3 regions of the Pseudomonas protegens genome follow, and region 2 is predicted to be linked to each of the others. Evidence: riboswitches for the same ligand, from Rfam matches in the RefSeq annotation. Region 2 holds a riboswitch; each other region holds the start of a gene.
What was found. A riboswitch is a leader RNA that binds a small molecule or an ion and turns the genes downstream of it on or off. The one in region 2 is predicted to bind cobalamin.
Positions count from the first base shown of each region.

Region 1: another riboswitch for cobalamin. It lies ahead of GGI48_RS03725 (TonB-dependent receptor plug domain-containing protein); the one in region 2 lies ahead of cobO (cob(I)yrinic acid a,c-diamide adenosyltransferase).
Region 3: another riboswitch for cobalamin. It lies ahead of cobW (cobalamin biosynthesis protein CobW); the one in region 2 lies ahead of cobO (cob(I)yrinic acid a,c-diamide adenosyltransferase).

Region 1 is NZ_CP060201.1:809,214-813,078, forward strand. It holds gene GGI48_RS03720 (arginine N-succinyltransferase) at 1-884, shown strand, start outside; cobalamin riboswitch at 995-1,198, shown strand; gene GGI48_RS03725 (TonB-dependent receptor plug domain-containing protein) at 1,350-3,272, shown strand; gene GGI48_RS03730 ((2Fe-2S) ferredoxin domain-containing protein) at 3,284-3,865, shown strand, end outside.
Region 2 is NZ_CP060201.1:5,098,463-5,102,327, forward strand. It holds gene GGI48_RS23775 (class I SAM-dependent methyltransferase) at 1-189, shown strand, start outside; gene GGI48_RS23780 (PQQ-dependent sugar dehydrogenase) at 191-1,510, opposite strand; gene GGI48_RS23785 (hypothetical protein) at 1,581-2,162, opposite strand; cobalamin riboswitch at 2,330-2,563, shown strand; gene cobO (cob(I)yrinic acid a,c-diamide adenosyltransferase) at 2,643-3,254, shown strand; gene GGI48_RS23795 (cobyrinate a,c-diamide synthase) at 3,265-3,865, shown strand, end outside.
Region 3 is NZ_CP060201.1:5,887,615-5,891,479, forward strand. It holds gene GGI48_RS27255 (cobalamin biosynthesis protein) at 1-15, opposite strand, end outside; gene GGI48_RS27260 (CbtA family protein) at 12-713, opposite strand; gene GGI48_RS27265 (CbtB-domain containing protein) at 725-913, opposite strand; cobalamin riboswitch at 1,010-1,242, opposite strand; cobalamin riboswitch at 1,316-1,528, shown strand; gene cobW (cobalamin biosynthesis protein CobW) at 1,626-2,696, shown strand; gene cobN (cobaltochelatase subunit CobN) at 2,700-3,865, shown strand, end outside.

The DNA of each region.
Region 1 (3,865 bases), 2.5 Mb from region 2:
ACGACCAGCAAGTGATCGGCGTCTGCGGCCTGAGCGGCGCCATCGGCCTGCGCGAGCCCTGCTACCACTACCGGGTGGGCATCACCCGCGGCCGCGCCCCGGAGCTGGGGATCGAAAAACAGATCCCGACCCTGTTCCTGTGCAACGAGATGACCGGGCAATCCCTGCTCTGCTCGCTGTACCTGCGCCACGACCAGCGCCAGGGCTACGCCGGGCGCCTGCTGTCCACCGCGCGCCTGCTGTTCGTCGCCGAATACCCGAAGCTGTTCGGCGACAAGCTGGTGGCCGAGCTGCGGGGCCAGCTCGACGGCCAGGGCCGTTCGCCGTTCTGGGACAGCCTGGGGCGCCACTTCTTCAAGATGGACTTCCAGCAGGCCAATCGCCTGTCCAGCCAGGGCAGCAAGCCGTTCATCGCCGAACTCATGCCACGCCAGCCGCTGTACACCTGCCTGCTCAGCCCCGCCGCCCAGGCCGCCATCGGCCAGGCCCACCACAGCACCGAGCAGGCGGTGCACATCCTGCGGGACGAAGGCTTCAACCATCAGGGCTGCATCGACATCTTCGACGGCGGGCCGCTGATCGAGGCCGAGGTGACGAAGATCCGCAGCGTGCGTGAAAGCCAGACCCTGCCCCTGCTGGTGGGCACTCCGGACGCGCAGGCGCCGGTGTGGCTGATTCACAACCGGCGCCTGGAGAACTGCCGCATCACCGCCGCGCCCGGGCGCCTGGTGTCCGGCTGCCTGCTGGTGGACCGCCTGACCGCCAAACGCCTGCAACTGCAGCCCGGCGACTCGGTGCGCGCCGTGCCGCTGCTGGCCTGCGAGTCCCCGCCGACACGGCGCTCACAGCGGCACCTGACCCCGGAAACCGCCGCGCTGCCGTAGCCACCGCCTTGCCCGTTATCAGGCACGACTCGCTGCAGATCCGCCATCGCCCTTGAACCGCAAGCACCCGGCGCCAGGCCCGACGTTGACGAACGTCGGTGCGAGTGTTCAGATGCCGCCCAGTTTCAGGTGCCTCATGCCGCCGTGCATGAGGTGAAACGGGAAACCGGTGCGCCCCTTCAGGGCTAGTCCGGTGCTGCCCCCGCAACGGTAAGCGAGTGCTGCATTCAACACGCCACTGTACCCAAGGTATGGGAAGGCGAATGCCGCCACACTCGTCAGCCCGGAGACCGGCCTGGAACCTGTGTTTGGCAATCCTGCGGTGGGCGGGCATGGGCCGGTATGGTCGCGTGCCTGTGGCCGATACCTTCTCCTGCGTGCTTCCCGAAGACACTTTCGAGAAGACCAAGAATGACAACACCTGAGACTTTCCTTGCACGCGACTGGCGTGCACCGCGCCGCAGCATGAGCGGCGCCCTGTTCGGCTGCCTGTTCAGCCCCCTGCTGCTGGCGGACGACGCGCCGCTGAAACTGGAGCAGCAATGGGTTTCCGCCCCTTCGGTGGAGTCCACCACGGTGGCCGAAATGGCCAGGTACGGCAGCAAGGTGGAGATCATCGATCGCCAGCAGATCGAGCGTGCCGGCCCCAGCAGCGACATCACCCGGGTCCTGCAGATGTACGTGCCGGGCCTCTACGTCGCACCGAAAAACGGCCCCTTCGACTACGGCACCTATTCCCTGCTGGGCGGGCGCAACGACGACACCCTGATCCTGCTGGACGGCGTGCGCCTGAACAACCGCCTGTACGGCGGCCTGTACCTGGACACCCTGCCGGCCAACGCCATCGAGCGCATCGAGGTGCTCAAGGGCGGCCAGAGCCTGCTGTTCGGCACCCAGGCGGTGTCCGGGGTGATCAACATCGTCACCCGCAGCCCGCAGACCCGCGACGTCTCCGGCGAGGTCAACCTGGGCCTGGACAGCTTCCGGGGCCAGAGCGGCGATGCCCGCGCCGAGCAGATCCTCAGCAACGGCCTGGGCGACCTGGGCCTGCTGGCCTATGTCAGCCATAACGTCTCCGACGGTTACCAGCCCTATCGCAACAGCGCCTACAGCCCCAACACCCGGGACAAGAAACGCGGCTATGCCGTGACCACCTTCGGCGCCAAGGCGATCCAGGGCTTTGCCGACGATTCGCGGCTGGAACTGTTCTACCAGTACAGCGACGCCAACCTGGATTTCGCCCGCCCGGTGAACAACCATAAAACCACCAACGACCGCATCCAGCAGATCGCCACCGCGACCTTCGAGCAGCGCCTGGGCGAGCGCTTCAGCTACTTCGTCAAAGGCCATGTCAACGACTGGGACACCCGCTACACCCGCATCAACACCACCGAGGGCGGGGGCCTCAAGGTGATCAACCACAACGACTACTGGGGCTTCACCGACTGGGGCCTGCAGGCCGAGGGCAAGGCCGAGCTGGACGGCGGCCATGTGCTGGTGTTCGGCAGCGACAACCAGTGGTTCAAGGGCCAGGACGATGTGCTCAAGATCGAGGACAACAGCGCCCAGGCCAACGCCCTCTACGCTCAACTGCGCCCGGTATTGGCAGCCCTGCCCGACTGGCACCCGAGCATCGGCGTGCGTCACGAGAAGATCAGCGGCGGCGAAAGCGCCACGGTGGGCATGCTCACCTCGCTGTATGACCTCTCGCCCCACTGGCAACTGCGCGGCCAGTTCGGCAGCGCCTTCAAGCTGCCCAACGCCGAGCAACTGTTCGCCAACGAGGAGGATGAACGAGGCAACCGCCACCTCAAGCCGGAAAAGAGCGTGAATGCCGAGCTGGGCCTGGACTACCAGGGCCACCTGCTGGCCGGCGACTTCAACGCCAGCGGCACGCTGTTCCAGCGCAAGATCGACGACCTGATCGCCCTCGACGGCATCGACTGGGTCAATGGCCAAGGACGGATCAAGGTACGTGGCCTGGAGATCGACGGGCGCTGGCAGTTCAGCCCGCAATGGACCCTGCAGGCGGACATGACCCGCAACCTGGTGGAGTCGCGCAACGGCGTGACCCTGAGCAACATCCCCGGCTTCCTCGCCCGCACGCGGCTGGGCTACGAGTCCGTGGACCGCCAGTGGGGCGTGGGCGGGGCAATCCGCTACATCGGCCAGATCGACAGCCCGAAGAAGATCGACTACGGCCACTATTCGGTGGTCGACGCCGATGCCTATCGCTACCTCGACACGGCCCAGCAGCATCGCCTGAGCCTGCTGGTGGAAAACCTCTTCGACCGCGACTACAGCACCAGCATCGCCAGCAACAACCCGCGGGTGGACAACCTGGGGCGCCCCTTCACCACCGAGGTGCGCTACACCTACCGCTTCTGAGGACGACTGCCATGCACAAGGATTATCAACGGGTGCTGTTCGTCGGCCCCGGCCTGAACAGCGGCGCCCTGGGCGAGGCGTTTCGCCGCGAGCTTCATCGGCTGCGGGGCAACGACGCCAGCACCCGGGTGATCGACACCCTGGACGGCTTCGACAGCCTCTGGGCCGCCCTCGACGAACCCTTGCCCGAGAACGGCGCGGCGCTGCTGGTGGTGGACCTGGAGCCCAGCTCCGACAGCGCCTACCTGGATTGGCTGCGCGACGAACTGGGGCGCCTGGCCCGCGCCCACCCGCAAGCGCCGCAACCCTGGATCACCGCCCAGGCCCTGGGCCGCCGCGGCCTGGACGCAGCCCTGGCCTGCGCCAGCGTCGACCAGCACGAGCGCCACCTGCCCTGCGACAAGGTCAACGCGGTGGCCTGCGACCCGGACTGGTCGCGGGTGCCACCCCACGCCCGCCAGGTGTTCCTCTGCACCGGCCCGCGCTGCGTGCGGCGCGGCGCCCTGGCGCTGTGGAAGACCCTGCGCCGCGAGCTGCTGCGCCTGGAGCACATGGAGACACCCGGTGGCGTGCTGCTGACCCGCACCGCCTGC
Region 2 (3,865 bases):
CTGTTGCGAGTCGGAGGCCTGGCGGTATTCGACAACACCTTGTGGAGCGGGCGTGTGCTGGAGGTGAATCCTGCCAGCGCAGATACCCGAGCCATCCAGGCGCTCAACCGGGCCTTGAGGGATGACTCGCGCATCGACCTGTCGCTGCTGCCCCTGGGGGACGGTTTGACCCTGTGCCGCAAGCGCTGAATCAGGGCGCTTTGGCGGCCGATACCCGCCAGACCTTGTTGCCGACGTCATCGGCCACCAGCAAGTCGCCTTGCTGGTCGATCACTACGCCAACCGGGCGTCCATAGGCCTTTTCATCGGCGCTGAGAAAGCCGCTGAGCACGTCCACGGGCGGACCCTGGGGCTTGCCGGCACTGAAGGGGACGAAGATGACTTTGTAGCCGCTATGGGGCTTGCGGTTCCACGAGCCATGCTGGCCGATGAACGCGCCCTCGGTGAACGGTGCCGGGAGCTTGCTGCCCTGGGCGAAGGTCAGTCCCAAAGAGGCGGTGTGCGGGCCAACCGCGTAGTCCGGGGCGATGGCCTTGCTCACCAGATCGAGGTTCTGCGGTTTGACCCGCACATCCACATGCTGCCCGTAGTAGCTGAAGGGCCAGCCGTAGAAGGCGCCGTCCTTGACCGAGGTGATGTAGTCCGGCACCAGGTCGCTGCCGATCTCGTCGCGCTCGTTCACCGCGGTCCACAGCGCCCCGCTGACCGGCTCCCAGGCCAGGCCGTTGGGATTGCGCAAGCCGGTGGCGAACAGGCGATGCTGCCCGCTGCTCCGATCCACCTCCCAGATCGCGGCGCGGCCTTGTTCCTGGTCCAGGCCATTTTCCCCGACGTTGCTGTTGGAGCCGACGGTGACGTAGAGCTTGCTCCCGTCCGGGCTGGCGATGACGTTCTTGGTCCAGTGATGATTGAGCGTGCCGCCGGGCAGATCGACGACCTTGGTGCCGGTCGCGCTGATCCGCGTGTCGCCGTTCTGGTAAGGAAAGCGCAGCAGCTTGTCGGTGTCCGCCACATACAGGTCATTGCCGACCAGGGTCATGCCGAACGGCGAGTTCAGGTTGTCCAGAAACACGCTGCGGGTTTCGGCCACGCCATCGTGATCCTGATCCCTTAGCAGGGTAATGCGGTTGGCGCTGGGCACGGCAGCGCCGGCGCGGCCCATGATCTTTCCGGCGATCCAGCCGCGAATGCCCTGATTGTCGTCGGGTTTGGGCGGTGCGTTGGTTTCCGCCACCAGTACGTCGCCGTTGGGCAGGACATAGAGCCAGCGTGGATGATCGAGGTCTTCGGCGAAGGCATTGACCTGGGTGCCGGCTGCCGCCAATGGCTGGGTGCCCTTGGGCCAGCCAATCGCTGGGGCGATGTTCACCGTGGGGATCAGCGTCGGATTGGGCTCCGGCAGCTTGGGGCTGGGGCCGGTGCCGTCGGAAACTTGCAGGCTGGAGGTTTCGCCGCAGGCCGTAAGGCCGGCGGCGATGGCGATAAGCAAAGCGAGTCGAGACTTGAGCATGCTGATTTCCCTATGAGTGCACGGACGTCCTAGTCATAGAGGAGCATAGCCGGCGTATGGTTCCGCCTGATCAGCGGGCTTCCTTGAACAGTACCGCGACCCCGGGATGGTAGTGGCCGGCTTCGTTGTGCAACTTGCGATAGGCGTAGGGAAAGTACCAGGCCACCGCGCAGCAGTGTTCCTTTTGCAGCTCGTCGAGCATGTCCTGGAGTTCTTCCGGGGTGGCGCTGTGCTGGGCCTTTTGCGGGCTGACGAACAGGCAGCCGAGCCGCAGGTCGCTGGGGTAGCTGATTGTTCTCGCGTCACTGGCAATGTCGAGCAGGGCCTGGGTCAGGCGCAGGCCGTTGACCTGGGGCCAGCGCTGGGTGGCCTGAATGTAGGCGCGCTCTTCCCGGGTGGCCAGGTACAGATCGGTGCGCGCGTTGCGGGCGCCTGCCTCCTGCTGTTTTTTGCTGGGGCTGTGTTCGAGGCTGACCATTTCCGCCATCCAGGCGGCGGCGGAAAGCAAACCCAGGTTGGCTTGTTCGTCGAACCAGTAAGGGGTTTCGCCATCGCCACGAACAGCGTTGTAGCGGTCAATGCAATCAAACCAGCGTTCCAGCATCGGGCGCAGGAATTCCAGCTTGGGATTGCTGATGATCATGCCTTGCATCGGGATCCGTCCTTGTTGTTGTCTGGTGGTGGGTGGGCTGAAATATGGCTATTTGATATCAATGTGCTCAGTGTGGCACAAGATTGGCGTCAGTTTGTTGATGCGGTGCAGTTTTGTGTGTCGCGCGCCGGCTGGCTTTAATTGACGCTCCACCCCCAACCCTCTAACCTTCGCGACTTGTTTCAGGTGCTCTGTGGCCGCGGGTCGACAGAGTGAAACAGGGAAGCCGGTCAGGGCCTGTGCCAGCAATGGACATGGCTACGATTCCGGCGCTGCCCCCGCAACGGTAGATGAGTCAAGGCTGCGCCAGATGCCACTGTGTCCACGACATGGGAAGGCGCGCAGTCCGGCAGCAATGCCCCTCATGAGCCCGGAGACCGGCCTGATCCATCCAACGGCATCACGGTGGGCGATGCCAGGCTTGCGCCGTCTATTCCTTTTCCTGCCCGCCGTTCCCCAGCCCCAACGGAGAGCTGCCCCATGAGTGAATCCCCCGATCGTGACGAGCGCCACGTGGCGCGCATGTTGCGCAAGAAAGCCGTGATCGATGAGCGCATCGCCAACTCGCCCAACGAATGTGGCCTGTTGCTGGTGCTGACCGGCAATGGCAAGGGCAAGAGCAGTTCGGCTTTCGGCATGTTGGCGCGGTCCATGGGCCACGGCATGCAGTGCGGCGTGGTGCAGTTCATCAAGGGCCGTAACAGCACCGGCGAAGAACTGTTCTTCCGGCGTTTTCCGGAGCAGGTGCGCTTTCATGTGATGGGCGAGGGCTTTACCTGGGAAACCCAGGATCGCCAGCGCGATATCGCCGCGGCCGAAGCCGCCTGGGCAGTGTCCAGGGCGTTGCTGAGCGACCCGGGCATCGGTCTGGTGGTGCTCGACGAACTGAACATCGCCCTCAAGCACGGCTACCTGGATCTGGACCAGGTGCTCAGCGACCTGCAAGCCCGGCCGCCCATGCAGCATGTGGTGGTGACCGGCCGTGGGGCCAAGCCGGAACTGATCGAACTGGCCGATACCGTCACCGAAATGGGCATGGTCAAGCATGCCTTCCAGGCCGGCATCAAGGCGCAGAAAGGTGTTGAGCTGTGAGCGTGATTTCATGACCGATGTTCGTCATTGCCCGGCGGTATTGATCGCCGCGCCGGCTTCCGGCCAGGGCAAGACCACCGTGACCGCTGCCCTGGCTCGTCTGCACCGCAACCAGGGGCGCAAGGTACGGGTGTTCAAATGCGGCCCGGACTTTCTCGACCCGATGATTCTCGAACGTGCCAGCGGCGCTCCGGTGTATCAGCTGGACATGTGGATGGTGGGCGAACAGGAAAGCCGGCGCCTGCTCTGGGAAGCGGCGGCTGACGCCGACCTGATCCTGATCGAAGGGGTCATGGGGCTGTTCGACGGCACCCCCTCCAGTGCCGATCTGGCGCGGCATTTCGGGGTGCCGGTGCTGGGGGTGATCGATGGCACCGCCATGGCCCAGACCTTCGGCGCGCTGGCCCTGGGCTTGGCCCGCTATCAGCCGGACCTGCCGTTCGCCGGGGTGCTGGCCAACCGGGTCGGCACCTTGCGTCACGCGCAGTTGCTCGAAGGCAGCCTTACCGAGGGTTTGCGCTGGTACGGCGCCCTGTCCCGGGAAACCGATATCGAACTGCCCAGCCGGCACCTGGGGCTGGTGCAGGCCCGTGAACTGAATGATCTCGACT
Region 3 (3,865 bases), 790 kb from region 2:
GCGCCTTTCGATCATGCCGGGTACAGGTCCGTGTTCTTGCGTCGGAACAGCCAGGCGCTGATCAGCCCGAGGGCCAGCCAGAACGCCGCATTGGTCAACTGCGAGGCGATCTTGAACTGCGCTTCCAGCTCTTCCGGGGCCAGCATCGAATGCACTAGCGGCTGTGGCGCGCCGATCACATGGGGCACGGCGATGATGGCTGCGCCGAGGATCTTCAGCAGCCAGTTCTGGGCGAACACGATCAGGGCAATACCCACCGCAGTGGAAGCGGCGGTGCCGACCCACCAGATCTGCCGTTGCGCCAGGTCGGCGGCAGCGGTGCCCGGCAACTCCGGTGGCAGGCCCAGGGTTGGCGCCAGGCAGAAGGTCGCATAACCGGCCAGTCCCCAGAGCAGGCCCTGAGAGACGCGATTGGGCGCGCGCAGGGTATAGAGCCCGGCCAGCATCAGGGCGAAGCCGACCGCCACCACCAGATTGCCGCCGGTGGTGGACAGGGTGCGCTGCCAGCCGTCTTCCGGCTCCCAGGCCTCGGCATCATGGCTGTGACCGGCCATGGCGCCTTCGGCGTGTTCGTGGACTTCGGCCGCCGGGGCCTTTTCATAGGTTTCCGCCTGCAGAATCAGCGGGGCGACCCAGAAGCTTTGCAGCAGGGTCAGCAACAGGGCGGCCAGCAACCCGGTGAACCCCGCGGTTTGCGCGATACGCTTGATCATGTCGGCGGTTCTCAGTGGCAAGGGAAGGCAGCGCTGTGGCGGGTATCGTGGGCCGCGTTGTGCACCGCTTCGATATGGGAAAAACCGGCGAAGTACACCAGGCAGGCGCCGAGGATCGAAGCGCCGATGGCGGCCACCAGGCGTTGGCTCAGGGTGGAGGTGCTGCTGGCGGAATGGCTGGTGCTGCTGATGATCGACATGGCGCTTCCCTTTTGGAGTATCGGCAGGGAGCAGCGCAGGAAAACCCCGCGTGAGGAGCACGCAGGGTTTGCAACAGCGCCCGCCCACCGCGGGTTTGTTATGTAAGTGTTGCGGGCCGGTCTCCGGGCTCGCGAGGGGCAGGGGCCGACTCATGTCGTACCGTGCCGAAAAGTGTCACCTTCCCATGCCGTGGCACAGTGGATCTGACACTTCGCTCGCTTACCGTTGCGGGGGCAGCACCGGACTGGCCACGGCTTTTTAGTTAAGCACGTGATTCACCGGTTTCCCGTTTCACCCTGTGAAGGGCACCCGTAACAAGGCGCGTAGCAAATCACGGGCGGGGCGAGGCCGTCAATTGCGGACGCCGACGCATTGCCGATTGACCGTCCCCCGCGCTCTGCGTAGCCTTGCGCGTTCGAGGTTCTTCGGCCAGCGGTCGAAGCTAAGAAGGGAACGCGGTCGATGCCGCGGCTGCCCCCGCAACTGTGAAGGGTTTCATTTCTGCAAGGCCACTGCATTGGCGTCCACAACGCCTGCGGGAAGGCGCAGAAACCGCCAGTCCAATGACTGGCAAGCCCTCAGCCAGGAGACCTGCCTCGATCCCAGATTCTCACTACAACCGGGCGGGGTGATCCGGTGGCGAAATCTCCGCGCGCCTCTGCGCTGCGGCTCTCGTCCCGTATGCCCGCCACCTTTGCCAAGGGGCATCCGATGAAAACACTGGCCAAACTTCCCGTCACCATCGTCACCGGCTTCCTTGGCTCGGGTAAGACCACCTTGCTGCGGCACATGCTGGACAACGCCCAGGGCCGGCGCATCGCGGTGATCGTCAACGAGTTCGGCGAGCTGGGCATCGACGGCGAGATCCTCAAGCAATGCGCCATCGGCTGCACCGAGGAAGAGGCCAGCGGTCGTGTCTACGAGCTGGCCAACGGTTGCCTGTGCTGCACCGTGCAGGAAGAGTTCTTCCCGGTGATGCGCGAACTGGTGGCGCGTCGCGGCGACCTGGACCACATCCTTATCGAAACTTCCGGCCTGGCCCTGCCCAAGCCCCTGGTCCAGGCCTTCCAGTGGCCGGAAATCCGCAGCGCCTGCACCGTCGACGCGGTGATCACCGTGGTCGACAGCCCGGCCGTGGCCGCCGGCACCTTCGCCGCGTTCCCCGAGCAAGTGGACGCCCAGCGCAAGCTCGACCCCAACCTGGACCACGAATCGCCGCTGCACGAGCTGTTCGCCGACCAGCTGTCCAGCGCCGACCTGGTGATCCTCAACAAGACCGACCTGATCAACCCCGAAGACCTGGCCAAGGTGCGCCTGGAAGTGGCCGAGGAGCTGCCGCCGGCGGTGAAAGTCATCGAAGCCAGCAGCGGCCGCCTGCCCCTGGACGTGCTGCTGGGCCTGGGCGCCGGTTCCGAGGAACACATCGACGGCCGCCACAGCCACCACGACCATCACCACGACGGCGATGACGATCACGACGACCACGATCACGACGCCTTCGACTCCATCTCCATCGAGCTGCCCCAGGCCGACGAAAGCCTGCTGCTGGACGCCCTGACCCAGCTGGTGGTCAAGCACGGCATCCTGCGGGTCAAGGGCTTTGCCGCGATCCCCAACAAGCCGATGCGCCTGCTGATCCAGGGCGTGGGCACGCGCTTCGACAAGCACTTCGACCGCAAGTGGGGCGCTGACGAAGCCCGCACCACGCGCCTGGTGCTGATCGGCCAGGAACTGGACGCCGCCCAACTCGAAGCGCAACTGCGCGCCGCCCTCAGCGTGTAAGCCATGCACCTGCTCAGGACCCAGCCCGGCGGTTTCGTCTCGGATGACAACATTGCCGACCTTGGACAAACCCCCGCCGAGCTGGTGATCCTGTGCAGCGGCGATTCCAGCCTGGCGCTGCTGGCCGATGCCGCCGAGCAGTTGCCCGAGGATTACCCGAGCTTTCGCCTGGCCAACCCGATGCAGGTGCAGAACCACGCCTCGGTGGATCTGTATGTGGATCAGGTGCTGCGCCACGCCAAGGTCATCCTGATTTCCCTGCACGGCGGCATCGGCTACTGGCGTTACGGCGTCGAGCGGCTGGTGGAGCTGTCCCTGCGCGGGGTGCAGTTGATCCTGGTGCCGGGGGACGACCGCCCGGACCCGGAACTCAGCGACCTGAGCACCGTGGGCCCCGTCGAGCGCGATCGCCTGTGGCAGTTCCTGCGCCAGGGCGGGCGCGACAACGCGCTGAATTTCTATCGCTGCCTGGCCAGCGGCCTGCTGGGGCGCGACTACCCCTGGAGCGAACCGCAAACCCTGCCACGCACGGCGATCTATCACCCACACAAAAGCCAGGCCACTCTCAGCGACTGGCAGGCTGATTGGCAGCCGGGGCAAGCCGTGGCCGCGCTGCTGTTCTACCGCTCCCACCTGCAAGCGGCCAACACCGGCTTTATCGACCTGTTCTGCCAGCGTTTGCAGGCGGCAGGGCTCAATCCGTTGCCGATCGCCGTGGCCAGCCTCAAGGAGCCCGGCTGCCTGAGCCAGGTGGAAGACTGGCTGGATGCAACCGCGGCCGGGGTGATCCTCAATACCACCGGCTTTGCCCAGTCCAGCCCTGAGGCCCCGCACCTGCGGCCGTTCCGGCGCAACATTCCGGTGATCCAGGCGATCTGCGCCCAGGACAACGAGCCCGGCTGGCGCGACAGCGAGCAGGGCCTGGGCCCGCGAGACCTGGCCATGCACATCGCCTTGCCGGAACTGGACGGGCGCATCATCAGCCGGCCCATCAGCTTCAAGGACCTGGCCTGGCGCAGCGAGCGCAGCCAGTCGGACGTGGTGTGCTACCGCGGCCAGCCCGAGCGCATGGATTTCGTCGCCGAACTGGCCCGGCGCTGGGTCGAGCTGGGGCGCCTGGACAACGGCCACAAGCGCATTGCCCTGGTGTTGGCCAACTACCCGACCCG